DNA from 3 places in the Nonomuraea diastatica genome. Region 1 is predicted to be linked to each of the others. Evidence: riboswitches for the same ligand, from Rfam matches in the RefSeq annotation. Region 1 holds a riboswitch; each other region holds the start of a gene.

Region 1 (7,853 bases):
GCTGCGCCCGGCGTTCTGCTACTGGGGCTGGCGCGGCGCGGGCGGCACCGACGTCCCCGAGATCTTCACCGCCGCCGCCTCGCTGGAGCTGCTGCAGGCCAGCGCGCTCGTCCACGACGACGTGATGGACAAGAGCGACCTGCGCAGGGGGATGCCGGCCGCGCACCGCCGCTTCGAGTCCATGCACGAGCAGTCCCGCTGGCAGGGGTCGGCGCAGCAGTTCGGCGAGGGGGCGGCGATCCTGCTCGGCAACCTGCTGCTCATATGGTCGGGAGAGATGTGGCGCACCAGCGGCCTCCCGCCCGCGTCCCTGGAGGCGGCCCAGCCGGTGCACGACCACATGCGCACCGAGCTGATGTGCGGCCAGTACCTCGACCTGCTGGAGCAGGCCAACGGGGAGAACACGTTCGAGTCGGCGCTGCGGGTGGCACTGTACAAGAGCGGCAAATACTCGGTGGAGCAGCCGCTCAGGCTCGGGCTGGTGCTCGCCGGCGAGAAGCGCGCGCCGTGGATGGACGACCTGTGCACCGGCTACGGCACCCGCGTGGGCATCGCCTTCCAGCTCAGGGACGACATCCTCGGCGTGTTCGGCGACCCGGCGCAGACGGGCAAGCCCGCGGGCGACGACCTGCGCGAGGGCAAGCGGACGATGCTCGTGGCCCGCACGCTGGCGGCCGCGTCCCCCGGGGACGCGCAGACCGTCCGGCGGCTGCTCGGCGACCCCGACCTGGACGAGTCCGGGGTGGCGACGCTGCGGGAGATCATCGCCGGCACCGGGGCGTTGCGGGAGTGCGAGGACCTGATCGGCGACTATTTGGGCGAGGCGCTGTCCGCCCTCGACAAGTCGCCGGTGACGGCCGAGGCCCGCTCCGCCCTGACCGAGCTCGCCATCGCCGCCACGTCCCGCAAGACCTGACGCGGCGCGCACCCAAGGGGTGCCGGGCGGGGCGCGGGCGGATCACGCCGGGATCTGCCGCGCGCAAACCCGCCGTACGAGGTCCGCGGCCGGTGGGAGGCGCCCGGACGGGGGCGCCTCCGCACGGCGTGACGGATCGGTCAGGGGGCCGACAGGCGTTTGGCGAACTCGGCCGCCGCCGCCCCCGGATCGTCCGCGTCGGTGATCGCGCGTACGACGACCACCCGGCCGGCACCGTACGACATGACCTCGTCGAGATTGGCGAGGTCGATGCCGCCTATCCCGAACCACGGCCGCGAGGCGCCGAGCGCTGCCGCGTGCCTGAGCAGCGGCGGTCCGGGCGCCGGGCGGCCGGGTTTGGTCGGGGTGGACCAGATGGGGCCGCAGCAGAAGTAGTCGACGCCCTGCTCCACGGCCGCGGCGGACGCCTCGGCAGCGGAGTGGGTGGACCGTCCGATGACGATGTCGTCGCCGAGTATCTCTCGCGCGACCGTCACAGGAAGGTCGTCCTGCCCCAGGTGGAGCACGTCGGGCCGGGCGGCGTAGGCGATGTCCGCCCGGTCGTTGACGGCCAGGAGTTTGCCGTGCCGGTCGCAGGCGTCGCGGAAGATCTCGAGGAGCGCGAGTTCTTCGCGGGCCTCCAAGCCCTTCTCCCGCAGCTGGATGATGTCCACGCCGCCGGCCAGCACGGAGTCGAGGAACTCTGCCAGGTCGCCGCGGTCGCGGCGGCCGTCGGTGCAGAGATAGAGGCGGGCCTCAGAAAGCGAGGGCTTGGGCACGCCGCTTGACCTCTGTGTGACGGCCGGCCCGGATCGCCTCGATGGGCGACCCCGGCAGGGACTCGTCCGGGGTGAAGAGCCAGCGCAGCGACTCGACGTCGTCGTAGCCGGCGTCCTGCAACACGGTCAGGGTGCCGGGCAGGCCCTTCATCACGTCTTTTCCGTCGAGGAACACCGCGGGCACCTGAGGCCCGCCGCTGCCCCTGCGTACGCCGAGCAGCTTGTGGTCCTTGAGGAGTTGCTTGGCCCGCCCCAGCGGAAGGTCGAGGCGTGAGGCCACTTCGGGGAGAGTGAGCCACTCGTCCACGAGCTGCTCGGTCTCCCGGTCGATCTGTGCAACAGAAAGTGTCACGAAACCACAACTACCACATGGCGCGCTTGCTCAAACAACACAATCTCGTAGGGACACTTCGGGATCTACCAGGCGTTTGGCATCGAGGTGTTGGCCTGAGGCGATGATTCTGCGGCCCTGTACGAGGTCTCGCGGCCGATCGACGGCGAGCACCGCGGCGAGGGCGTCCTCGGCGGTGAGCCAGACGGCCGACCATTTTCCCTCCTGACCCGCCTCGACGTCGCCGCGGTAGAGGAGGCGTTCGCCGGCGGGGTGGTGACCGGCGTACTGCACCATGTGCCCGAACTGCTCCGACCAGAAGTAGGGCACGGGATCGTAGACGGCGTCCTCGCCGAGCAGCGTCGCGGCGGCGACCTCGGGTGCGTTGAGCGCGGAGTCCCAGTGTTCGACGCGGAGCCGGGTCCGCCAGCGGCGCGACCACCAGGCGGCGCAGTCGCCGACGGCGACGACGCCGGGCAGCGAGGCGCGCAAATGCTCGTCGGTGACGACGCCGTTGTGCAGGTCGATGTCGGCGTCGGCGAGCCACTCGACGGCGGGGCGCACGCCGATGCCGGTGACGACCACGTGGGCGTCGACGAACGCGCCGCCCACCAGGCGCACGCCACCCTCGTCCACGGAGTCGACCATGGCGCCGAGCCGCAGGTCGATGCCGGTGTACCAGTGCTCGGTGCGCGCGCCGATCTCGGCGCCGACGGCGGTGGCGAGCGGCGCGGGGCCGGCCTCGATCACCGTCACCGCGCACCCCGCCCGGCGTGCGGCGGTGGCGACCTCGGCGCCGATCCAGCCGGCTCCTATGATCGCGACGCGGGCGCCGGGGACGAGCATGGCCCTGAGCTCGTGGGCGTCGTCGAGGGTGCGCAGCACGTGCTGGGGGCCGTCGCCGGGCAGCCTGATCGGGTCGGCTCCGGTGGCAATGACCAGGCCGTCGTAGCCCAGCTCGCCCTCGGTCGTCCCCACGACCCCCGCGCGCAGCGACTTGGCGCTGACGCCGGGCCAGAACTCGACGCCGAGCGCGGCCAGGTCGGCGCCGACGTAGCTGTCGTCGGCCTCTCCTGACAACACGGCCTTGGACAGGGGCGGGCGGTCGTAGGGGTGATGGCGTTCCCTGCCGACCATGGTGACGCGGCCGGTGAAGCCCCGTGCGCGCAGCGCCTCCACGGTGCGCAGACCGGCCAGTCCTGCTCCGACGACGACGACGTGGTTCACGCTGATGACCATAACGGGGGCCGTGTCCGGGCGTGACACCGAGGCCGTAGGCTGGTGAGGGAAAGACGCGCGGGAGTCCGGCCGTTACCGGGCTGAGAGGAAGGCTTGACCGGGCCTTCGACCGCAAGACACCTGATCCGGGTCATGCCGGCGAAGGGAGCGCATGTGGACGTGATCGTAGGCGGCGGGATCGTCGGGCTGTCGGTCGCCTGGCGGCTGGCCCGCTCCGGCCGGCCGGTCACCGTGGCCGACCCGGCTCCCGCCTCGGGTGCCTCCCACGCGGCCGCGGGGATGCTGGCGCCGGTCAGCGAGGTGACCTACACCGAGGCGCCGCTGCTGCGGCTGGGGATGGCCGCGCTGCGCCGCTGGCCGTCCTTCGCCGCCGAGCTGGCCGAGGACGCCGGGCTCCCCGGGGCGGTCGCACTCGATTTCCGTACGAACGGGACACTCGACGTCGCGTTCGGCGCCGACGACCTGGCGGCGCTGGACGAGCTTGCCGCGTTCATGGAGAAGCTGCAGCTGCCGGTCGAGCGGCTGACCGGGCGCGAGTGCCGGCGCCTCGAGCCCATGCTGGCCCCCGCCGTGCGCGGCGGCCTGCTGGCTCCCGGCGACGCCTGGGTCGATCCGCGCCGCGTGACGGCGGCGCTGCTCGCCGCCCTCGACCGGCTGCGCGTCCCGCTGGTGCGGGCGCGCGTGAGCGAGCTCCTGCGTGACGACGGCAAGGTCGCGGGGGTACGCCTCGCGCCACCCGACGTCCCGGCCCCCGCCTTGGCCGATGGCGGCGTGCCGCGGCGGCTGCGGGCCGAACGGGTGATCCTGGCGGCCGGGGCGTGGAGCGCCGGGCTCGCCGGGGTGCCGGTGCGGCCGGTCAAGGGGCAGATCATTCGGTTGAGCTCCGCCCAGCCCCTGCTCGGCCGGTGCGTACGCGGCACCGTGCACGGCTCGTCCGTCTACCTGGTCCCCAGGGGCGACGGTGAGCTGGTCGTCGGCGCCACCCAGGAGGAGATGGGGTTCGACACCAGGGTGACGGCCGGCGGGCTCTACGAGCTGCTGCGTGACGCCAGAGAGCTGGTGCCGGGCGTCACCGAGCTGGAGGTGGCCGACGTGGTGGCCGGGCTGCGGCCCGGGACGCCGGACAACCTGCCCGTCATCGGCCCGAGCGGCACGCCCGGGCTCACGCTGGCCACCGGGCACCATCGGGGCGGCGTGCTGCTGGCCCCGTTGACGACGGCCATCCTGCTGGGCGAAGAGGACGAGCTGGCGGCGTTGTGCTCGCCAGGAAGGTTTCAGGAAATTTCATGATTGTGATGATCAATGGGACCGCGCACGAGGTGATCGACGGCACGACCGTGGCGCAGGCCGTGAGCACGTTGACCGCGGCCACCACCGGAGTGGCCGTGGCCGTGAACGACGAGGTGGTCACGCGCAGCGCCTGGGAGACGACGGCGCTCAGCGACAGCGACCGCGTGGAGGTTCTGACGGCGGTGCAAGGTGGATGATCTGATCGTCGCCGGGGAGAAGTTCTCATCCCGGCTCATCATGGGCACCGGCGGTGCCCCCTCGCTCGAGGTGCTCGACCAGGCGCTGGCCGCGTCCCGCACCGAGATGACCACGGTCGCCATGCGGCGGCTCGACCCGGACGCCCGCGGCTCCGTCCTCGACGTGCTGCGCAGGCGGGACATCAAGGTGCTCCCCAACACCGCGGGCTGCTTCACCGCGGGCGAGGCCGTGCTGACGGCGCGGCTGGCCAGGGAGGCGCTCGGCACGCCCTGGGTCAAGCTGGAGGTCATCGCCGACGAGCGCACGCTGCTGCCCGACCCGATCGAGACGTTCGACGCGGCCGAGCGGCTGGTGGCCGACGGGTTCGTGGTGCTGCCGTACATCGGCGACGATCCGGCGCTGGCGCGGCGCCTGGAGCAGGCGGGCTGCGCGGCCGTCATGCCGCTGGGCGCGCCGATAGGCTCCGGGCTGGGCATCCGCAACCCGCACAACATCGAGCTGATCGTGGAGGCCGCGTCCGTGCCGGTCATCCTCGACGCGGGCATCGGCACGGCCAGCGACGCCGCGCTGGCGATGGAGCTGGGCTGCGACGCCGTCCTGCTGGCCACGGCGGTCACCCGGGCGCAGCGGCCCGACCTCATGGCCACGGCCATGAGGGAGGCCGTGACGGCCGGGCGCCTGGCCCGCCAGGCGGGGCGCATCCCCCGCCGCCGCTACGCCGAAGCCTCCTCCCCGACAACCCCGTAAGCCCTCACCCACGGCGACCGCGCGCGGACGGCGCCCGCGGTCGCCGGAGCACCATCGCCCGAGACCGCCGCACGTGAGCCACCGCCGGGGAGCCGGGCCGGCCGCGGGACGACACGCCCGGAGCGCTGCGGTGGAGGGATGGTTCGCCTCTGCGTCTCCTGGCTCACGTGGCTCGCGGCGCCGGAACCCGGGGGCGCGGGCGCGCGGCCGACCGGTAAGGGGGTGACGCCGTTGAGGCTATGTCCGCTTCTCCCGGACGAAGGACGGACGAACGAGAACGTCTCCGCATCGGTTTCGGGCGGCCGGGCCCTGTCAGTGGCAAAACGCCCGTAAACTCAGCGGGGTGGACACGACGACTGCGGACCCCCTGGTCGGGCGGCTCCTCGATGGGCGCTATCGCATCGAGAGCCGGATCGCCCGGGGCGGTATGGCGACCGTCTACCTCGCGCTGGACATCCGGCTCGACCGGACGGTCGCGCTGAAGGTCATGCACCGCTCACTCGCCGAGGACCCGGCGTTCGTACGGAGGTTCATCGGCGAGGCCAAGTCGGTGGCCAGTCTCTCCCACCCCAACATAGTGCACGTTTTCGACCAGGGCACCGACACCGACGTCGTCTACCTGTCGATGGAATACGTGCCCGGCCGGACGTTGCGCGACATCCTGCGCGACCGCGGCCGGCTGCCGGCCCGCGAGGCGCTCGAGATCATGATCCCGGTGCTGGCCGCGCTCGGCGCGGCCCACCAGGCGGGCCTGGTCCACCGCGACGTGAAGCCGGAAAACGTCCTCATGACCGACGACGGCCGGGTCAAGGTCGTCGACTTCGGCCTGGCCAGGGCCATCGAGGCGACCAACCAGACCCGCACCGGCGTGATGATCGGCACGATCGGCTACATGTCACCCGAGCAGGTCACCACGGGCGGCGCCGACGTGCGCAGCGACGTCTACGCCGCCGGCATCATGCTGTTCGAGCTGGTGACCGGGCAGCAACCGTATGACGGCGAGACGCCGATGTCGGTGGCCTACCGGCACGTCCACGACACCGTGCCGGCGCCGTCGTCGTTCGTCCACGACGTGCCGCCACTGATCGACACGCTGGTGGCGCACGCGACGGCCCGCGAGCCGGGCGACCGCCCCGCCGACGCCACCGCGATGCTGGTGGCGGCCGTCGACGCGCACCGTATGTTGCCGCGGGTGACCGGCCGGCCCGTGAGCGGCCCGGTGTCGCCGCACACCCACCGGCAGGGCACCGGCTCCGCCGCGCGGTCCCACCCGCAGGCCGCTCCTGGGCACACGCTGATCCAGCCGCGGGCGGAGGCGCCGCCACGGCGCGCGTTCCGGCCCAACTGGTTCCTGGTGACGCTGGCCGCCGTGATGGCGGTCGCGGTGGGGCTGACCGGCTGGTACTTCTCCCAGTCCGACCCCGTCATCGTCCCCGACCTGGTCGGGAAGGACATGGCGATCGCCGAGAAGAACGCCGCCGCGCTCGGCCTCGTGGTCCGCAAGGCCGACGGCAGGCACGACGAGAAGGTGGCCGCCGGCTTGGTCCTGCGTACCGAGCCGGCGGCCGAGACCGAGCTCGACAACGGTGACACGATCACGCTGGTGCCCTCGCTCGGGCCCAAGCGCGTCATCGTGCCCAACGTGGCCGGCATGACCGATAACGACGCCCGCGTGGCCCTCGCCGACGCGGGGCTGACCGTCGACTCGGTCAAGCGCCTGGCCAGCCAGGAAGTCGAGCGCGACAAGGTGATCCGCACCTCGCCGCAGGTCGGCGAGAAGGTGAAGGAGGGCACCAAGGTCGACATCTTCGTCAGCGCCGGGCTGGTCATGCCCGACGTGGGCGGCATGCCGAAGGACGAGGCCGCCGGCCATCTCAGCGGGCAGGGCTTCCAGGTGCAGGTCAACGAGGTCGACGACGACGCCGAGCCGTGCACGGTCATCGCCCAGGAGCCCAAGGCGAAGGCAGAGGTCGACAAGGGCGCCCAGGTCATGATCACGGTGGCGCGGTGCCAGACGGACTTCTGGGACTGGTTCGGCGGCCGCGACGGCGAGGCCCGCGACGACCGGCATTTCAGCGTGGTGCCGGGGGTGCTCGGCAAGGAGATCAGGGACGCCAAGAACGAGTTACAGGCGCTCGGCTTCCAGGTACGGGTGCAGCGGCTGGTCAACGCCGGCGTGGTGAAATACCAGCGGCCGCTGCCCAACAGCGAACGCCCGTCGGGGAGCACGGTCTACCTCTGGCAGTGAGTGCGCTGAGTCCGCCGCGTCCCACCGGCCCCGGCGCGCCGGGAGCGGTCAGGACAGGTGGCCGTGGAGGCGGACTCTCGCCAGACCGCCGTCCGGGTAGATGTC
Region 2 (7,853 bases), on a different contig from region 1:
ACTACGAAGGTTCGGGCGGCCTTGGCAAGCTGTTCAAGAAGGCCATGACGGGTGAGGGCGCGTCGCTGATGCGGGTGCGCGGCGAAGGGCTGCTCTATCTCGCCGACAACGCCGACGACATCCATCTGTTCTTCCTGGAGAACGAAGGGCTCACGGTCAACGGGCGCAACCTTCTGGCCTTCCAGCCGCAGTTGTCGTGGGACATCCAGCGCGTGCAGGGCGCCGGTGTCGCGGCGGGCGGGCTGTTCAACACGACGATCAACGGCACCGGATGGGTGGCGGTGACGACGCACGGCACGCCGGTGTTGCTCGACGCCGCGCAGATGCCGACGTACGCCGACGGGCAGTCCGCCGTGTGCTGGAGCACCAGCCTGCAGGTGGGGGTGAACAGGACGGTGAAGGCGGGGGCGTTGATCGGGCGGGGGAGCGGCGAGGCCATGCAGCTGGCGTTCACCGGGCAGGGGTTCGTTCTCGTGCAGGCCAGTGAGGGCGCTCCCGTGGTGCAGGCTTCCTAGCCCACGGAGGTGGAGTGCGAGGCCGCTCGCCCTGGTGTGTGCGGGCGGTGTCTGTGTGCGGGCGGCGTCGCATATTCGCCTCGGACTACTTCCCCTGCAGTAGGGAAGAGATGCTTCTCCCGTCGGATGCTTCGTATACCCCTCCCGGGCATTGTGGAGGTGTACGGAGAAGTCTGTTCCGAAGGGTTGGATGAGCGCGATGCTGCTGATCGATGTATTCGTTCCCAGGGGAGCTCTGAGCGAGGACGAACGTCAGGTGCTGGGGCGTCGGCTCATCGACACGCTGATGGTCGAGGACGACAGCCATGCCCTGGAGATCATCGATGCGCAACGTCTGATCACGCAGGTGCTCGTGCACGAGCCGGCCACCTGGTTTCTCGGTCAGCGGCCGGCGGCGGATCCCGCGGCTCCGCCGCGTTATCTGGTGCGTGTCACGGTCCCGGCGTCGTGGCGCAAGGACGTGTGCGAGCACATGGTGACCACCATCACCGACATCCTGGCCGACACCGAGCGGGACGCCGGCCGCGATCCCGAACGCGTGCGACGCGAACCCCACGCGGTGATCCTCGTCGACGGCATCACCGAGGGTGGCATCGGGATCCATGGGAGGGTCATGGACAGCATGAATCTCACCGAGCTCGTCTCACGCCCGTACCGCGACGGCGCGTCCGACCGTGTGGCGCCGGCCCAGGCGGACGACAAGCTGATCGACCCGATCTGCGGCATGAGCGTGGATCTCGACACTCCCCTTACCCTCGTTCACCAGGGCACCTTGTACGGCTTCTGCCACGGCCTGTGCCGGCGGGCCTTCGCCGACGAGCACGGTTTGTCGCTCAGCAGGCAACCCCCGTCCACCGACACCGCCTGACCAGGAGCGCCGGGTGTGGATGTATCCGACCGCGGCGCCGAGCAGGCACACTCCCCACGCCAGAAAGACCGGGTACGTCCCGGCGAACGCCCAGCTGCCGTCGAGAACCTCAGCGCCACCCCCGGGTGCGCACGTGCGGGTGATGCCGAACGCCAGGCAGCTCGTCATCATCGCCCCGTACTGGCCGACGAGCAGCCCGACCGTCACGGCCGGGACGACGGCGAGGCTGGTCGGCACCCGCCGGCCGCCGGCCCACGGCACCCACCTGGGCACGATCTGCCCCCATCGGCTGATCAGCCCGAGCGTGAGCAGGCCTCCGGCCACCGGCCCTGCGACGAGCAGCCCCCAGTACACCGGCGAGCCGTGCAGTTCCGCGAGCCCGGCCGTGGAAGGTCCCGCCACGCCGAACGGCACACCGAGCCCCCACAGCAGGTGCGGTACGGAGAACCCGAGCACCGGCACACCGGCCGCCGCCCAGGTCGCCGCCCTGGCCCAGCGTCCGGGCCGTACGGCGCCGCGTTCGCGGGAGAGGGCGCGGGCGCGGGGGCGCGTGCCATAGCGCACGGTGGCCAGGGCGAGCAGCACGCCCAGGGCGGTGAGCAGAAGTTGCCGGACGAGCGCCGGATCGTCGAGTTTGCCGAACACCAGTCGCATGACGATGTTTTCCGGTGCCACCAGCGCCAGCGCGGTGGCTCCTGCGAAACCCGCGGTCAGCAGGGCCGGCCGGGCGTATGGTCTCATGGCCGACAAACTAGGGCGCGACGCGCGTGCGGGGCCTCCCCCTGCGGAGGGAGACAGCTGCGGACAGGCCTCCTGTACGGCAGCCCGAGATCTCCGTCAACGCCGCGCGCCTCGACCGCTCGGCGGGCCCGGCCACGGGCGACCACGTACGCCTCGCGGGGCTCCGCCTGGCCGCGATCACCGCGGAGCAGGACTAGGAGCAGGTGGGGGCGGGCGCGGAGTTGGCGCCGTTCCACGAGGCCAGGAAGCCGAACGTGGTCGCGGCGCCGGGCGCGAGCGTGCCGTTCCAGCCGACGTCGCGCACGACCACCGAGGAGCCGCCGGTGCTCAGCGTGCCGTTCCAGATCTGGTTGATCCGCTGCCCGTCGGCGAACGTCCACCGCACCTCCCACCCGTTCATGGGTGCTGTGCCGGTGTTCGTGACGGTGACCTCGCCCTGGAAGCCGCCCTGCCACTGGCCGGCGTTCTTGTACGCGGCCGTGCAGTCGCCCGGTGGCTGGGGCGTGGGCGTGTCGGAGGGGTCGGGGTCAGGGCCGGCGCCGGCCAGGGCGGCCACCAGAGCCGGATACCACGTGTCGGCCATCTTCTGGTCGCCTGCGGCGTTGGGGTGCACCCCGTCGTAGGTGTCCGTGGCCGTGCTGAACCCCGTCCACTGGTCGACGACCGTGATGGGCGACTGCTGGGTGGTGGTGGCGGCGGCCCAGGCGGGGATGGCGTTGTTGAAGGCCACGACCCGCTGGGCGCAGTCGGCGCAGCTGGACGGGTTCATGGGGATGATCTTGGCGACGAGGATCTTCATGGCGGGGTTGCTCGCCCGCATCTGGTTCACCAGCGTGGTGAACGCGCCCAGGATCGTCGCCGGAGCGATGTTGCTCCACACGTCGTTCGTGCCGAAGTGCATGAGCACGACGTCGGGCCGGGTCGCGGAGAGCCAGCCGGGCAACTGGTTCTGGGCGGCGACGTTGGTGGCCAGGAAGCCGCCGTGGCCCTCGTTGTCGCCGTCGTGGGCGACGCCGCAGCCCTGTGGCGGGAGGGTGCCGACGAAGTCGATGTCCGTGTGGCCGGCGTTCTGGAGTCTGTTCCAGAGCAGCGCCCGCCAGCAGCCGGGGGAGCCGGTGATCGAGTCGCCCAGGGGCATGATCCTGCGCGCGGCCGCGCCGGCGGGCACGGTCGTCGCGAATAACACCGCGGCGGCCGCGGCCAGCATCGCCGCCAGCACGGCGCTGATCCTGCGCATCGTCTGCTCTCCCGTCGTCGCCTGCGCCGATGGTAAGAAGCGCCGGTCCGCGGCGGGAAGCAGGTGCGCACGCCCGCCCGGGTGACCTGCGGCGACGGATGTAACTTTCAGGCTCGCACCACGGCGAGGGTCACGCGCGTACGACGGCGAGGGGGCAGGGGGAGTGGTGCAGCAGGGCCTGGCTGATCGAGCCGAGCAGCATGCCGGCGAGCTGCCCGTGCCCCCGCGAGCCGACCACGAGCAAGTCGGCGCCCTCGGCCGCCTCCTTCAGCACCTCGATGGGGTGGCCGTGCACGACCTCGGGCACCACGTCCACGTTCGGGTGCCGCTCCTGCCGCTCGGCCAGCAGGTCCTGCAGCTGCTGCAGGGTGTGCTGCTCGTTCTCGGGATCGGCGGGTACGAAGCCGCCGGGCCGCGGCCACGCCCACGCCTGCACGACCCGCAGCCGCACCTCGCGCAGCTCGGCCTCGGTGAAGGCGAAGTCGAGCGCCCGCAGGCCGTGAGGTGAGCCGTCGGTGCCGGCGACGATCTCGCCGCGCGGCGTCGCGGGCCGCTCGCCGACCACGACGACGTTCGTACGGGCGTGGGCGGCGACCCCGTGGGCGACGGATCCGACCAGCAGCCCGCGTACGCCGCCGATGCCGTGGCCGCCGACGACCAGCAGTTCGGCCTGTTCCGCGGCCTTGATCAGCGCCGTGCGGGGGTCGCCGGGCAGCAGGGTGGTCTCGACGACGATCGCGGGGCGTTCGCGGAGCGCCCGGTCGCGTGCGGCGACGAGCACAGAGTTCGCTTCGTCGCGCATCCACCGGGCGACATCGGCGTAGCGGTGAGACAGCGCCTCGCACACCCACCGCGGCACCGCGTGGGCCACGGTCAGCGGTGTACGGCGCAGTGCCGCCTCCGTGGCCGCCCAGCCGGCGGCCTCCAGTCCGGCCCGTGAGCCGTCGACTCCCACGATGATCATGGTGTCTGCCCCTCAGGAGAACGCGTAGCACTCCACCTCGGCGCGGCGGAACGAGATGCCGTGCTCCCTGGAGTCGCGGATGCACGCGCGCTCGGCCTGGCTGAGCTTGAGCGTGCCGCACACGGTCACGCCGGCGTACGTACGGCAGTCGAGCTTGGCGTCCCTTTCGCCGATGCGGTAGAGCTCCTTGACCGTCGAGCGGCAACGCGCCTTGCCCGTGTCGGCGTAGCGGCACTGGGCGCGCAGCGTCTGGTATTGCTCCTCGCTCACCTCGTGCTGGTCCGTCCCGTCGCCGTGGGCGGCGGGGGTGCCGAGCGTGGCCAGCAGCACGAGTCCTGCGACAGCGGCGATCTTTTTCATAGTCCCCCTGATGGGGTTGGTACCGCTGGAGACGGCCGTCAAACCTCGCGCTTGATCGCCAGAATGCTCAGCCACGTGCGCCCGGCGGTGTTCAGGCCGTGCTCGACGGTCTCGAATCCGGCCGCGCCGAGGAGGTGCAGGAGTGCGGCGGGGTCGCGGTGGACGAACCAGCGGTGCCGGCCGGCCGCGCTCGGAACTTCCTCCCACCCCTCCGAGTCGCCCGCCGAGGTGCTCAGCCCCAGCACGCCGCCCGTACGTAGGGCCGTCCACCAGGCGCGGAGCGTGGCCTCGGTCTCGGCGGCGGGCACGTGCAGGAGGGCCGCGACCGACCACAGGCCGGCGAGCGAGCCGGGGGCCACGGGCGGCCGGCGCAGGTCGCCCAGCACGGCGGGGACGCCGCGGGCGGCGGTCAGTCCGGCCATGGCGGCCGAGCGGTCCACGCCGACGACCCGCAGCCCGCGCCCGCCCAGCCAGGCCGCGTCTCTTCCCGGCCCGCAGCCCAGGTCGGCGACCGTTCCGCCGGCGGGCACGGTGTCGGCGAAGCGCTGCCGGAAGAGCTGGAGGCCGGCGTCGGGATGCTCGTTGCCGGCGGCGAAGGCGGGGGCGATGTGGTCGTAGGTGGCTGCGGTCTTTGACGTGGGATCTTCCATTTTGAGGATGATGTCATGTTTCGTCCTGGCAGAGGTGTGGGTACGATCACCGCCGTCCAACGCGGGAGCCCGGTGCAGACCGGGCTGAGAGGACGGCTGACAGCCGCCGACCGCCAGAACCTGCTCCGGGTAATGCCGGCGAAGGGAGTTTGCGCGATGACTGACGCGCGTGTCCCCACCTTCACCAAGATCTACGAAGGCGACCTCCGTGTCCCCAAGCGCCAGGTGCACCTCTCCGACGGTTCGTCGGTGACGCTCTACGACACCTCCGGCCCGTACACCGACCCGTACGTCGAGACCGACGTGCGGCGCGGGCTGGCGCGCCTGCGCGAGCCGTGGGTCGCCGAGCGCCGCGCGGCGGGCGCACCCGTGACCCAGGTGGCCTGCGCCAAGCAGGGGCTGGTCACCAAGGAGATGGAGTTCGTGGCCGTGCGGGAGGGCGTCACCCCCGAGCTCGTCCGCCAGGAGGTGGCCGCGGGCCGGGCCATCATCCCCGCCAACGTCAACCACCCCGAGACCGAGCCGATGATCATCGGCCGCAACTTCCTCGTGAAGATCAACGCCAATATCGGCAACTCCGCCGTGACCTCCTCCATCGAGGAGGAGGTCGAGAAGATGACCTGGGCCACCCGGTGGGGCGCCGACACGATCATGGACCTGTCCACCGGGCCCGACATCCACGAGACCCGCGAGTGGATCATCCGCAACTCGCCGGTGCCGGTCGGGACCGTGCCCATCTACCAGGCGCTGGAGAAGGTCAAGGGCCGCCCGGAGGCGCTGTCGTGGGAGGTCTACCGCGACACCCTCATCGAGCAGTGCGAGCAGGGTGTCGACTACGTGACCGTGCACGCGGGGGTGCGGCTGGCGTACGTGCCGCTCACCGCCCGCCGCAAGACCGGCATCGTCTCGCGCGGGGGCTCGATCATGGCCGCCTGGTGCCTGGCGCACCACCGCGAGAGCTTCCTGTACGAGAACTTCGACGAGATGTGCGAGCTCCTGGCGCGCTACGACGTGTCGTTCTCCCTCGGCGACGGGCTGCGTCCCGGCTCGATCGCGGACGCCAACGACGAGGCTCAGTTCGCCGAGCTGCGCACGCTCGGCGAGCTGACCACGATCGCGCGGCGGCACGACGTTCAGGTGATGATCGAGGGCCCGGGGCACGTGCCCATGCACAAGATCAAGGAGAACGTCGACCTGCAACGCGAGCTCTGCGACGACGCGCCGTTCTACACCCTCGGCCCGCTCGTCACGGACGTCGCCCCCGGATACGACCACATCACCTCGGGCATCGGCGCCGCCATGATCGGCTGGTACGGCACCGCCATGCTCTGCTACGTCACCCCCAAGGAGCACCTCGGCCTGCCGAACAAGGACGACGTCAAGACCGGCGTGATCACGTACAAGATCGCCGCCCACGCCGCGGACCTCGCCAAGGGCCACCCCGGGGCGCAGGCGTGGGACGACGCGCTGTCGGACGCGCGGTTCGAGTTCCGCTGGGAGGACCAGTTCGACCTGTCGCTCGACCCCGACACGGCACGCGCGTTCCACGACGAGACCCTGCCCGCCGCGCCGGCCAAGACCGCCCACTTCTGCTCGATGTGCGGCCCCAAGTTCTGCTCCATGCGCATCAGCCACGACGTGCGGCGCTACGCCGACGAGCACGGGCTGGACACGAAGGAGGCGATCGAGGCCGGCATGGCGGAGAAGGCGGCCGAGTTCACCAGGCGCGGCGGCAGGGTCTATCTGCCGATGGCGGATTAACCAGGCAACGTCTCGCCGCCGACCGGGGCCAGCACCTCCCCCGTGTAGTACGACGCCATCCTGCCGGAGGCGAAGAACACGTACGAGGGGGCGATCTCGTCCGGGTCGGCGGGCCGGCCCATCGGCACGTGCCCGCCGAACGACCCCACCTTCTCCTCCGGCAGGGTCGCCGGGATCAGCGGCGTCCAGACCGGGCCCGGCGCCACGGCGTTGACCCGGATGCCGCGATCGACCAGGTTCTGGGCCATGGAGTAGGTGAAGGCGTTGATGGCGCCCTTGGTGGCGGAATAGTCGATGAGCGTCTTGTTGCCGCGCAGGCCGTTGATCGAGGAGGTGTTGATGATCGCGCTCCCCTCGCGCAGGTGGGGGAGCGCGGCCTTCGTGACGCGGAAGTAGCTGTGGATGTTGACCGCGAACGTGTGCTCCCACTGCTCGTCGGTCAGCTCCTCCAGGCCGTCGACGGGCGCCTGGTAGGCCACGTTGTTCACCAGGACGTCCAGGCCGCCCAGCTCCGCCACGGCCTGCTCGACGACGGAGGCGCAGTGGTCACGGTCGCCCAGGTCGCCGGGCAGGAGCACGCAGCGCCGCCCCGCCGCCTCCACCAGCTTGCCGGTGTGCGCGGCGTCCTCGTGCTCGCTGAGGTACGCGATCGCGACGTCGGCGCCCTCCTTGGCGAAGGCCACGGCGACCGCCCGGCCGATGCCGGAGTCGCCGCCGGTGATCAGCGCCTTCCTGCCGTGCAGCAGGTCACGGCCCA
Region 3 (7,853 bases), on a different contig from region 1:
CGTCGATCGCCGCGGAGAAGACGCCACTGTCCTGCAGGTCAGTGCTCAGACGCTGGCGGGCGACGGCGACGCTGGACGGCGCGTACGGCAGCAGCACCACGCTTGACACACCCACCTCCCCGTTCCCTGTGCCCCCCGCGGGAACACTCCCCGGTACGACCGAAATGCCCCGTTACTCGACCCCAGAAACCGCATCTCGATCACAGCTTGTACACATTGGACGATAGATCAGCGCAACTGTGACCGCCTCGTTACCGCATCGGTGTGTCGGATCCGATAGGGCAGAACGAGCCGCATGCGGGTGCCACCTCCTGGTCTCGGATGGGCGCTCACGTCACCCCCTTGTGCCCTCGCGAGGCTGCGGACGATGTAAAGTCCGAGCCCTACTCCACCAAACCTTCTCCGGTCGCCGCTGTCCACCTGGACGAAGCGCTCAAAGATCCGCTCCCGGTCAGGCGGGGCGATTCCGACGCCCTCATCGTCGACGACCACAACCACGTTGCCGGCCTCAGGCCAGGCCTCCACGGCGATCAACCCGCCCTTGGGCGAATACTTGAAGGCGTTCTCCAGCAGCTGTCCCAGAACGATGTCCGTGGCCAGCGCGTCGCCCAGCACGTTCGGAAGCTCGTCGGGGAGCGTCACCTCGACCCGGTGCTTGTCCGACAACACGGGCAGCCCGAGCGTGGCGGCCCGGATCCGCTCGGCCAGGTCGAACTCCTCGATCCGGACCTTGAGCTCGTCCGCCCCCGCCCTGGAGCCCAGCAGCAGGTGGTCCATGAGCTGCCCGAGCGACCTGGACCGCTCGGCGATCGTGTGCACGGCCGAACGGCGCTCGGGGTCGCTCAGCTTGTCCCAGCGCGAGTCCAGCGTGCTGGCGAACCCCCGCACGATCGTGATCGGCGTGCGCAGCTCATGGCTGGTCGTCGCCAGGAACAGGTCCTTGGCCTCCTCGAGCTCCTTGGCCGCGGTCACGTCACGGAAGTCGATGACCACCTCGCCGGTCTCCTCGATCCGCGCGCTCACCACGTCCAGCCAGCGGCCCGTCTCCAACTGGAACGTGACCTTCTCCCCCGGCTTGGGCAGCGGGAACGGCGGGGGCCCGCCGATGACGTCGTCAGCCGAGAACGCGGTCAGAGCGGCGGCGGCCGGGTTCCAGCGGACCACGCGGCCCGCCCCGTCGAGCACGGCGATGCCGTCGGCGCTGGCGTCGAAGACGGCCCGCTCATGGGCCCGCTGCCGCACCGCCTCCTGGTAGGCGACCGCGTTGCCCACGGCGATGCCTGCATGGCCGGCGAGCAGCTCCAGCAGTTCCAGTTCGAGATGCCCGGGGATGCGCCGGGCGAAAAGCGCGTAAAGGGCTCCGTACGGGCGCCCGCCGACGGCGGCCAGACCCAGGGTGATCGTGTGCAGGCCGTCCAGCCGCGCCCACACCAGTTCTTCGAGCCCGTTCGTCTCCAGCATGACGGTCTTGCCGGTGCGTAACAGCTTGTCCACGAGGCTCGTACGCAGGTCGGTGGTGGTGCCCCTGATCGCCTCCGGCAGCTGGTAGGTGCTGACCAGCCGCAGCCGGTCGCCCTCGATCAGCACGAACCCGCCCGCGTCCGCGCCGGTGAGCTCCGTGAGGCTGGCCGAGATCCGGTCGAGCACGGCCGACAACTCCAGCTCGGAGTTGATGTCGCCGACGACGTCCGTCAGCCTGCGCACGAGGCGTTCCCTGCGCGCCATGCGGTGCCTGGCCAGTTCGTCGGCCCGCGCCGGATGGTGCACGCAGACGTATCCGGCCACGGCGTTGCCCAGGCGCAGGGCGCTGATGTCCACCCGGAGGTCGAGGAGGACGCCGTCCTTGCGCAGGCGTTTGGTGCGCAGCGACACCGACTCGCCCGTGCGTACGCGCTCGAGCACGGCATTGAGCTCGGCGGTCAGCTCGCCGGGCACGATCGGCGCCCGCCGCCCGAGCATGTCCTCGGCCGGCCACCCGAACAACCGCTCGGCGGCCTCGTTCCAGACCAGCACGCTCTGGTCACGGTCGAGCGCCACGACGGCGTTGGGCGAACCGGCGAGCACCGCGCGTGCGATCTCGTCGTCACTACCGGCCCATTCGTCCCCCACACCTCCATAGTGCACGTGGCTTGGTAGGTGCGTCGGGCGATCCGTCCGATACGCTGCGGTCACGGCGATTCCCGGTGGGTGTGGAGGGTGAGGGCGAATGGCGAGCGGTGATCTCGATGCCCTGTTGCGGGTGACCTCCAGCACCTACCGCGGGGAGACGCCGCCCGACATCGCGTTCGGCACCTACGACGGCGCCGTCGGCAGGCTGGTGCTGGCCGTGACGGGCAAGGGCATCGCGGCCTGCAGCTTCGAGGCGGAAAACGACGTCTTCGAACAGGTCACCAGGCATGTCGGCACGTTCATAGGGCCCGACGCGCGGCGGCTCGACCCGGTGCGCAGAGAGCTGGACGCCTATTTCTCCGGCCGGCTCCGCGCGTTCGCCACGCCGGTCGACTGGGCGCTGGCCACCACGTTCGCCCGGTCGGTGTTGCAGAAGACCATGGCGGTCCCCTACGGCACGACCACGACGCTGGAGGAGATCGGCCAGAGCATCGGCAGGCCGCGCGCGCTGCGCGCGATCGGCAACGCGCTGGCCTCCAACCCCGTCTGCGTGATCGTGCCCTGCCACCGGGTGGTGCGCGAGGACGGCGCCCCCGGCGACTACGCGGGTGGCGCGAACGCCAAGCAACACCTGCTCAACGTCGAACAGCGCGCCGCTGCGACACGCCGATGAGCGCGGTCACGAGGGCCGCCACCACCGCCGCGCCGAGTGCGCCGTTCATCCACGGTTGCCGGGTGAAGCCGATGGCGTCGCGGGCCGACGCCCAGAACCCGTCCCACGCGGCGATGGTGGGCGTCGAGGTGGTCAGCCAGTAGGCGGCGAAGCCGAGCGCCCACGGCACCAGCATCGACCAGCGCGAGGGGGCGTCCTCGTCGGTGTTCCAGCGGTCGGAGCGGCCGAACCCGAAATAGTCGACGGCCAGCACCGCGAACATCGGCACGAACACCGCCCCGATCACGCCCAGGAACGCGCCGTACGAGGTGACGTCGACGACCAGGGCGATCACGACCGTGAACACGCCGATGGCGGTGGAGATGACCCGCCGGTCGACGCGCGGCATCAGGTTCTGCAGCGACATGGTGGTGGAGTAGACGTTCGCGAACGACTGATCGGTTTCGCGCAGCACCAGGATGCCGAAGAACAGTGCTCCGAGCGGAGCGGCCACGAACGGGGTGAACACGGCCGTGTTGTCGGCGTTCACGGCGGCGGCGCCGGCGATGGCCACGGCGTAGACGCCGAGCCCGAGGCAGGCCACCTGGGCCACCGTGTAGCCGCCGACGATCCCGGTGAACGCCGCGCGCCCGGAGCGGGAGTGCCGGGCGAAGTCGGCGGCCAGCGGCACCCAGGACACCGACAGCGCGATCACGTAGTCGACGGCCGGGGCGAACCCGGTCCACGACCCGCCGGCGGGCGCGGGCGCCTGGGTCAGGAAGAACCAGGTGAACCAGATCATCGACACGATCACGCCGACGGTGACGTACCGCCGCAGCAGGCGGATCGCACCGAGCGGCCAGATCGTGAGCGCGGTGGTCAGCACGCCCGCCAGGACCACCCACACGGGGTACGCCACCCCGTCGAAGATCGCGGTGGCGGCCTTGGCGATCACCCACAACTCGAAAGCGCCCCACCCGAGCATCTGCACGATGTTCAGCACCGTGGGCGCGTAGGAGATCCTGGCCCCGAACAGGCCGCGCAGCAGCACCATGGCGGGCTGGCCCGTGCGGGTGCCGGGAATGGCGGACAGACCCACCATGGCCGTGCCGATCAGGCTACCGACCACCGTCGCCACCAGTGCGGCGGACAGGCTGAGCGGCGCGTCGCCGGTCGGGTTGAGCAGGAGCAGCGCTCCCGAGAAGCCGAGGAGGCTGACACCGAGGTTGGCCCAGAGCGCGCCCTGATCGAGCACGCCCAGGGTCTTGGGGGGCTGCCCGTCGAGGGTCAGCGGAACTTCGTCGGCGACGTGCGACATCGCACTCTCCCTACGCCGGCATTACCCGGACAGGTTCAGGCGGTCGGCAGCGGATCGAATAGCTGCCCTCTCAGCCCGGCACCCCGAGCTCCCGCGACGATCTGGAGTTAGCGCCCCCATGATGCCCCAAAGGCGGCAAAACCGCCATAGCAGGGCGTTCGGCTCAGGCCACGAAGGGCGGTTCCCCCGTCTCGCTGACCAGCGCACGCCCCGCGGACTCCCACGACTGCATGCCGCCCCCGACATTGACCGCTTCGTGCCCGAGCTGGTTGAGCCAGGCCGCCACCTGCAGCGACCGGCCGCCCACCCGGCAGACGACATAGACCGTCCGGTCGCTGGGCACCTCGTCGACGCGGCCCTGGATCTGGGTCATCGGGATGTGCACCGCCTCACGGGCGTGGCCCGCCATCCATTCGTCCTGCTCACGGACGTCGAGGAGGTAGGCGTCTGCGGGGATGGCACTCGGCTCGATCTCAGGAACGGTCATGACTCCATCATCTCCCGGCGAGGGAGTGCCGTCGTCTGGAGGAGGAGCGACGGCATCAGGCGACTGAGCCCGCCTCACGAAGTGGGTCCATGAGCACGGGCGTCGTACGCGGCTCGTGCGCGGGCGATCTCCTCCTGGTGCGCCTCCGTCCAGGTGACCAGGGACTTGATGGTCTCGTGCAGCGTACGGCCGAGCGGCGTCAGCGCGTAGTCGACCCTGGGCGGCACGACGGGGTGGACCGTGCGGCTGACCAGGCCGTCACGTTCGAGCTGGCGCAGGGTGACGCTCAGCATGCGCTGGCTGACACCGTCGATCTCGCGGCGGAGCTGGGTGAAACGCAGGGTCTGGCAGTCGAGCAGGGCGATGACCAGCAGCGACCACTTGTCGGCGATGCGATCGAGGATCTGGCGCACCTCGCAGTCCTCACGGGTGTCCCACTGGCGCGCGTCGTAGTCGTCGTCCACGGTGCCCGCGGAGTAACCGAGTGATTCAGAAGTGCCTTCTTCCATGCCACCCCATGATGGCCAATGATATGGACGGTTACAACAAGGAACCGACCTGCTTTTCCGTAACCGGGGGTTGTCATGCCTGTCTCTGCTCGTACGTGGGGCGTACTGATCGTTCTTTGCGGGGCCATCTTTCTCGAGGGCATCGACGTCGCCATGTTGAACGTCGCCCTCCCCGCCATCCGGGCCGATCTCGGGGTGCCCACGAGCATGCTCAGCGGGGTGGTGAGCGCCTACGTGCTCGGTTACGGCGGCTTCATGCTGCTCGGCGGCCGGGCGGCCGACCTGCTGGGCCGGCGGCGCATGTTCCTGCTCTGGCTGGGGGTGTTCCTGACCTTCTCCGGGCTCGGCGGGGTCGCGAACGACGGCTGGGTGCTGCTGCTGGCGAGGTTCGTCACCGGAGTGGCCGCCGGCTTCATGACGCCCGCGGGACTGTCGCTGATCACCACGAGCTTCCCCGAGGGCCGCGATCGCAACCGCGCCCTGATCATCTACGGGAGCACCGGCGCCGCCGGCTTCGCGCTCGGTCTGGTGATCGGCGGGGTGCTCACCGAGTTCGGCTGGCGCTGGGTCTTCTTCGCCCCGGTCCTGATGTCGCTGGTGGTCCTGCTCGCGGCGATCGTGCTGATCAAGGAGGGGCCCGCCGGCGAGCGCCCGGCAGGCGGTTTCGACCTCCCGGGCGCGGCGAGCGCGACGGGCGCGATGATGTTGCTGGTCTATGGAGTGGTACGCCTCGAGCACCCCTCCGAAGGCCTGCCGCTGACGCTCGCTGTCTTCGCCGCGGCCCTGGGGTTGCTGGCGGCGTTCGTGGCCATCGAGCGCCGCTCCCCGCACCCCCTGGTCCGCCTCGGCATCTTCAGGTCGGCCGCGCTGGTCCGGGCCAACGTGACGGCCGCCCTGCTCACAGCCTCGTTCTTCGGCTTCCAGTTCCTGGTCACGCTCTACCTGCAGGAGCTGCGCGGCTGGTCACCCATGCAGACCGGGCTCGCCCTGCTGGTGGCCGCGGCCGACGTGGTGATCGCCCCGACGCTCACCCCGTGGCTGGTCAACCGGTACGGCAACGCCAAGGTCATCCTCGGCGGCCTGCTGTCGGGCCTGCTGGCCTACACACTCTTCCTGGGCGCCGGGCTGGACTGGACCTACGCCGCGATGGTGCCGTCGATGGCGCTGATCGCCCTGATGTTCGCCTTCGCCTACGGCCCCCTCATGATCACGGCCACGGACGGGATCACGGCCGGCGAACAGGGGCTGGCCGGCGGGCTGATCAACTCGTCGTTCCAGTTCGGCGCCGCGCTGGGCGTGTCGATGGTCACCGCGGTCAACGTGGCCGCGCTCGGCTCCGCGACCACGCAGGAGGCCGGGATGGCCGCCCTCCGCACGGCCCTGGCGGTCCCGCTGGCGGCCGCGCTCCTGGCGAGCGCCGTCGCGGCAACGGCCCTGCTCACCAGGCGGCCCCACGGGAAATCCCGGGCTCCCCGCGGGGCGGCCGGGTCGCCGGAAGGAACCACGGAACACGGCCGAGAAGGCGCTCGTCACGGCGAGCAGCCCGTGAGCCTTCACGACCGGCCATGACAGACGGCGGCCGGCGTCGGCGCGTGCGGTGACGCCGGCTGTGCCGTAATGAAGGAGCTATTTCAACAAACGAGACAGCCTCCGGTCGGCGAGGGGCTTGCCGCCGGTCTGGCACGTGGGGCAATACTGCAGGGACGAGTCGGCGAACGACACCTCGCGGATCGTGTCGCCGCAGACGTCGCACGGCTGCCCCGCGCGGTTGTGCACCCGCAGCCCCGACTTCTTCTCCGCCTTGAGGTCCTTCGCGGCCAGCCCGTGCGCCCGCTCGACCGCTTCGCCGAGCGTGGTGACGATGGCCTCGTGCAGGTCGGCGATCTGCGCGTCCGTGAGCGCGGCGGCGATCTTGAACGGTGACATCCTGGCCGCGTGCAGCACCTCGTCGGAATAGGCGTTGCCGATGCCCGCGATGACCTTCTGGTCGCGCAGCAGCCCCTTGATCTGCGTGCGGTTGCCGCCCAGGATGCGCTTGAGCGCGGCGACCGTGAAGGACGGGTCGAGGGGGTCGGGGCCGAGCGCGGCGATGCCGGGGACCTCGCCCGGATCTCTCGTGACATAGACGGCGAGCCGCTTCTGGGTGCCCGCCTCCGTCAGCTCGAAACCGGGCGCCGACCCTTCGTCGTCGGGCGCGAGCCGGACCCGCACCGCGAGCGGCCCCTTGCCGGGGCGGACGGGCTTGGCACCCGACAGGTCCTCGCGCCAGCGCAGCCATCCCGCCCTGGCCAGGTGGATGACCAGGTGCAGGCCGTCGCAGTCGAGGTCGAGGAACTTGCCGTGCCTCGCCACGCCGGTGATGGTCAGCCCGCCGAGCGCCGTGGCCGGCGGGTCGAACGTCTTGAGCGCCTGGAAGCCGACCACGTCGACCCCCAGAATCGTGCGGCCCACCGCCCGCTCGCGCAGGAAGTGGGTGAGAGACTCCACTTCGGGAAGTTCCGGCATGTCACCAGAGTACGGTCCGGGCCACGCCGTCCACAGCCTGTGGATGCTACGGCACGCTCCAGAAGGCCAGCTCGTGCGCCATGCCCTCGGTGAACTTCGCCTCCGCTCGCACCGGCTCCGGGTCGGCCTCGTCGATCATCTGGGCGATGCGTACGGCGAGCGCGGCGAACCCGGGGTCGGCGTACGTGTCCACCCAGGCCCGATATCTCGGCTCAGTAGGCGGATTCTCCGCCAATATCTGCCCGAGGGTCGAATATCCCCACATACACGGAT

What was found. Region 1 has a riboswitch for thiamine pyrophosphate ahead of thiO (glycine oxidase ThiO). Riboswitches for the same ligand answer to the same signal wherever they lie in the genome.
Region 2: it holds a riboswitch for thiamine pyrophosphate, as region 1 does, so the genes downstream of both, thiC (phosphomethylpyrimidine synthase ThiC) here and thiO (glycine oxidase ThiO) in region 1, are expected to answer to the same signal.
Region 3: it holds a riboswitch for thiamine pyrophosphate, as region 1 does, so the genes downstream of both, E1294_RS06795 (purine-cytosine permease family protein) here and thiO (glycine oxidase ThiO) in region 1, are expected to answer to the same signal.

What each region holds. Positions count from the first base shown of each region.
Region 1 covers NZ_SMKP01000057.1:42,735-50,587, forward strand. Annotated here, with positions in the region: gene E1294_RS20975 (polyprenyl synthetase family protein) at 1-916, shown strand, start outside; gene thiE (thiamine phosphate synthase) at 1,057-1,695, opposite strand; gene E1294_RS20985 (Rv2175c family DNA-binding protein) at 1,673-2,047, opposite strand; gene E1294_RS20990 (NAD(P)/FAD-dependent oxidoreductase) at 2,078-3,253, opposite strand; TPP riboswitch at 3,313-3,429, shown strand; gene thiO (glycine oxidase ThiO) at 3,419-4,555, shown strand; gene thiS (sulfur carrier protein ThiS) at 4,561-4,752, shown strand; gene E1294_RS21005 (thiazole synthase) at 4,745-5,500, shown strand; gene pknB (Stk1 family PASTA domain-containing Ser/Thr kinase) at 5,844-7,748, shown strand; gene alc (allantoicase) at 7,797-7,853, opposite strand, start outside.
Region 2 covers NZ_SMKP01000133.1:9,266-17,118, reverse strand. Annotated here, with positions in the region: gene E1294_RS35635 (AIM24 family protein) at 1-515, shown strand, start outside; gene E1294_RS35630 (hypothetical protein) at 1,159-2,124, opposite strand; gene E1294_RS53225 (YbaK/EbsC family protein) at 2,151-2,321, shown strand; gene E1294_RS35625 (cellulose binding domain-containing protein) at 2,318-3,361, opposite strand; gene E1294_RS35620 (universal stress protein) at 3,492-4,325, opposite strand; gene E1294_RS35615 (hypothetical protein) at 4,338-4,685, opposite strand; gene E1294_RS35610 (class I SAM-dependent methyltransferase) at 4,724-5,335, opposite strand; TPP riboswitch at 5,387-5,499, shown strand; gene thiC (phosphomethylpyrimidine synthase ThiC) at 5,492-7,096, shown strand; gene E1294_RS35600 (SDR family oxidoreductase) at 7,093-7,853, opposite strand, start outside.
Region 3 covers NZ_SMKP01000013.1:54,406-62,258, forward strand. Annotated here, with positions in the region: gene E1294_RS06780 (ATP-binding protein) at 1-109, opposite strand, end outside; gene E1294_RS06785 (sensor histidine kinase) at 229-2,109, opposite strand; gene E1294_RS06790 (methylated-DNA--[protein]-cysteine S-methyltransferase) at 2,207-2,782, shown strand; gene E1294_RS06795 (purine-cytosine permease family protein) at 2,745-4,079, opposite strand; TPP riboswitch at 4,070-4,184, opposite strand; gene E1294_RS06800 (rhodanese-like domain-containing protein) at 4,243-4,566, opposite strand; gene E1294_RS06805 (winged helix-turn-helix transcriptional regulator) at 4,641-5,075, opposite strand; gene E1294_RS06810 (MFS transporter) at 5,151-6,644, shown strand; gene E1294_RS06815 (Fpg/Nei family DNA glycosylase) at 6,702-7,580, opposite strand; gene E1294_RS06820 (TenA family protein) at 7,627-7,853, opposite strand, start outside.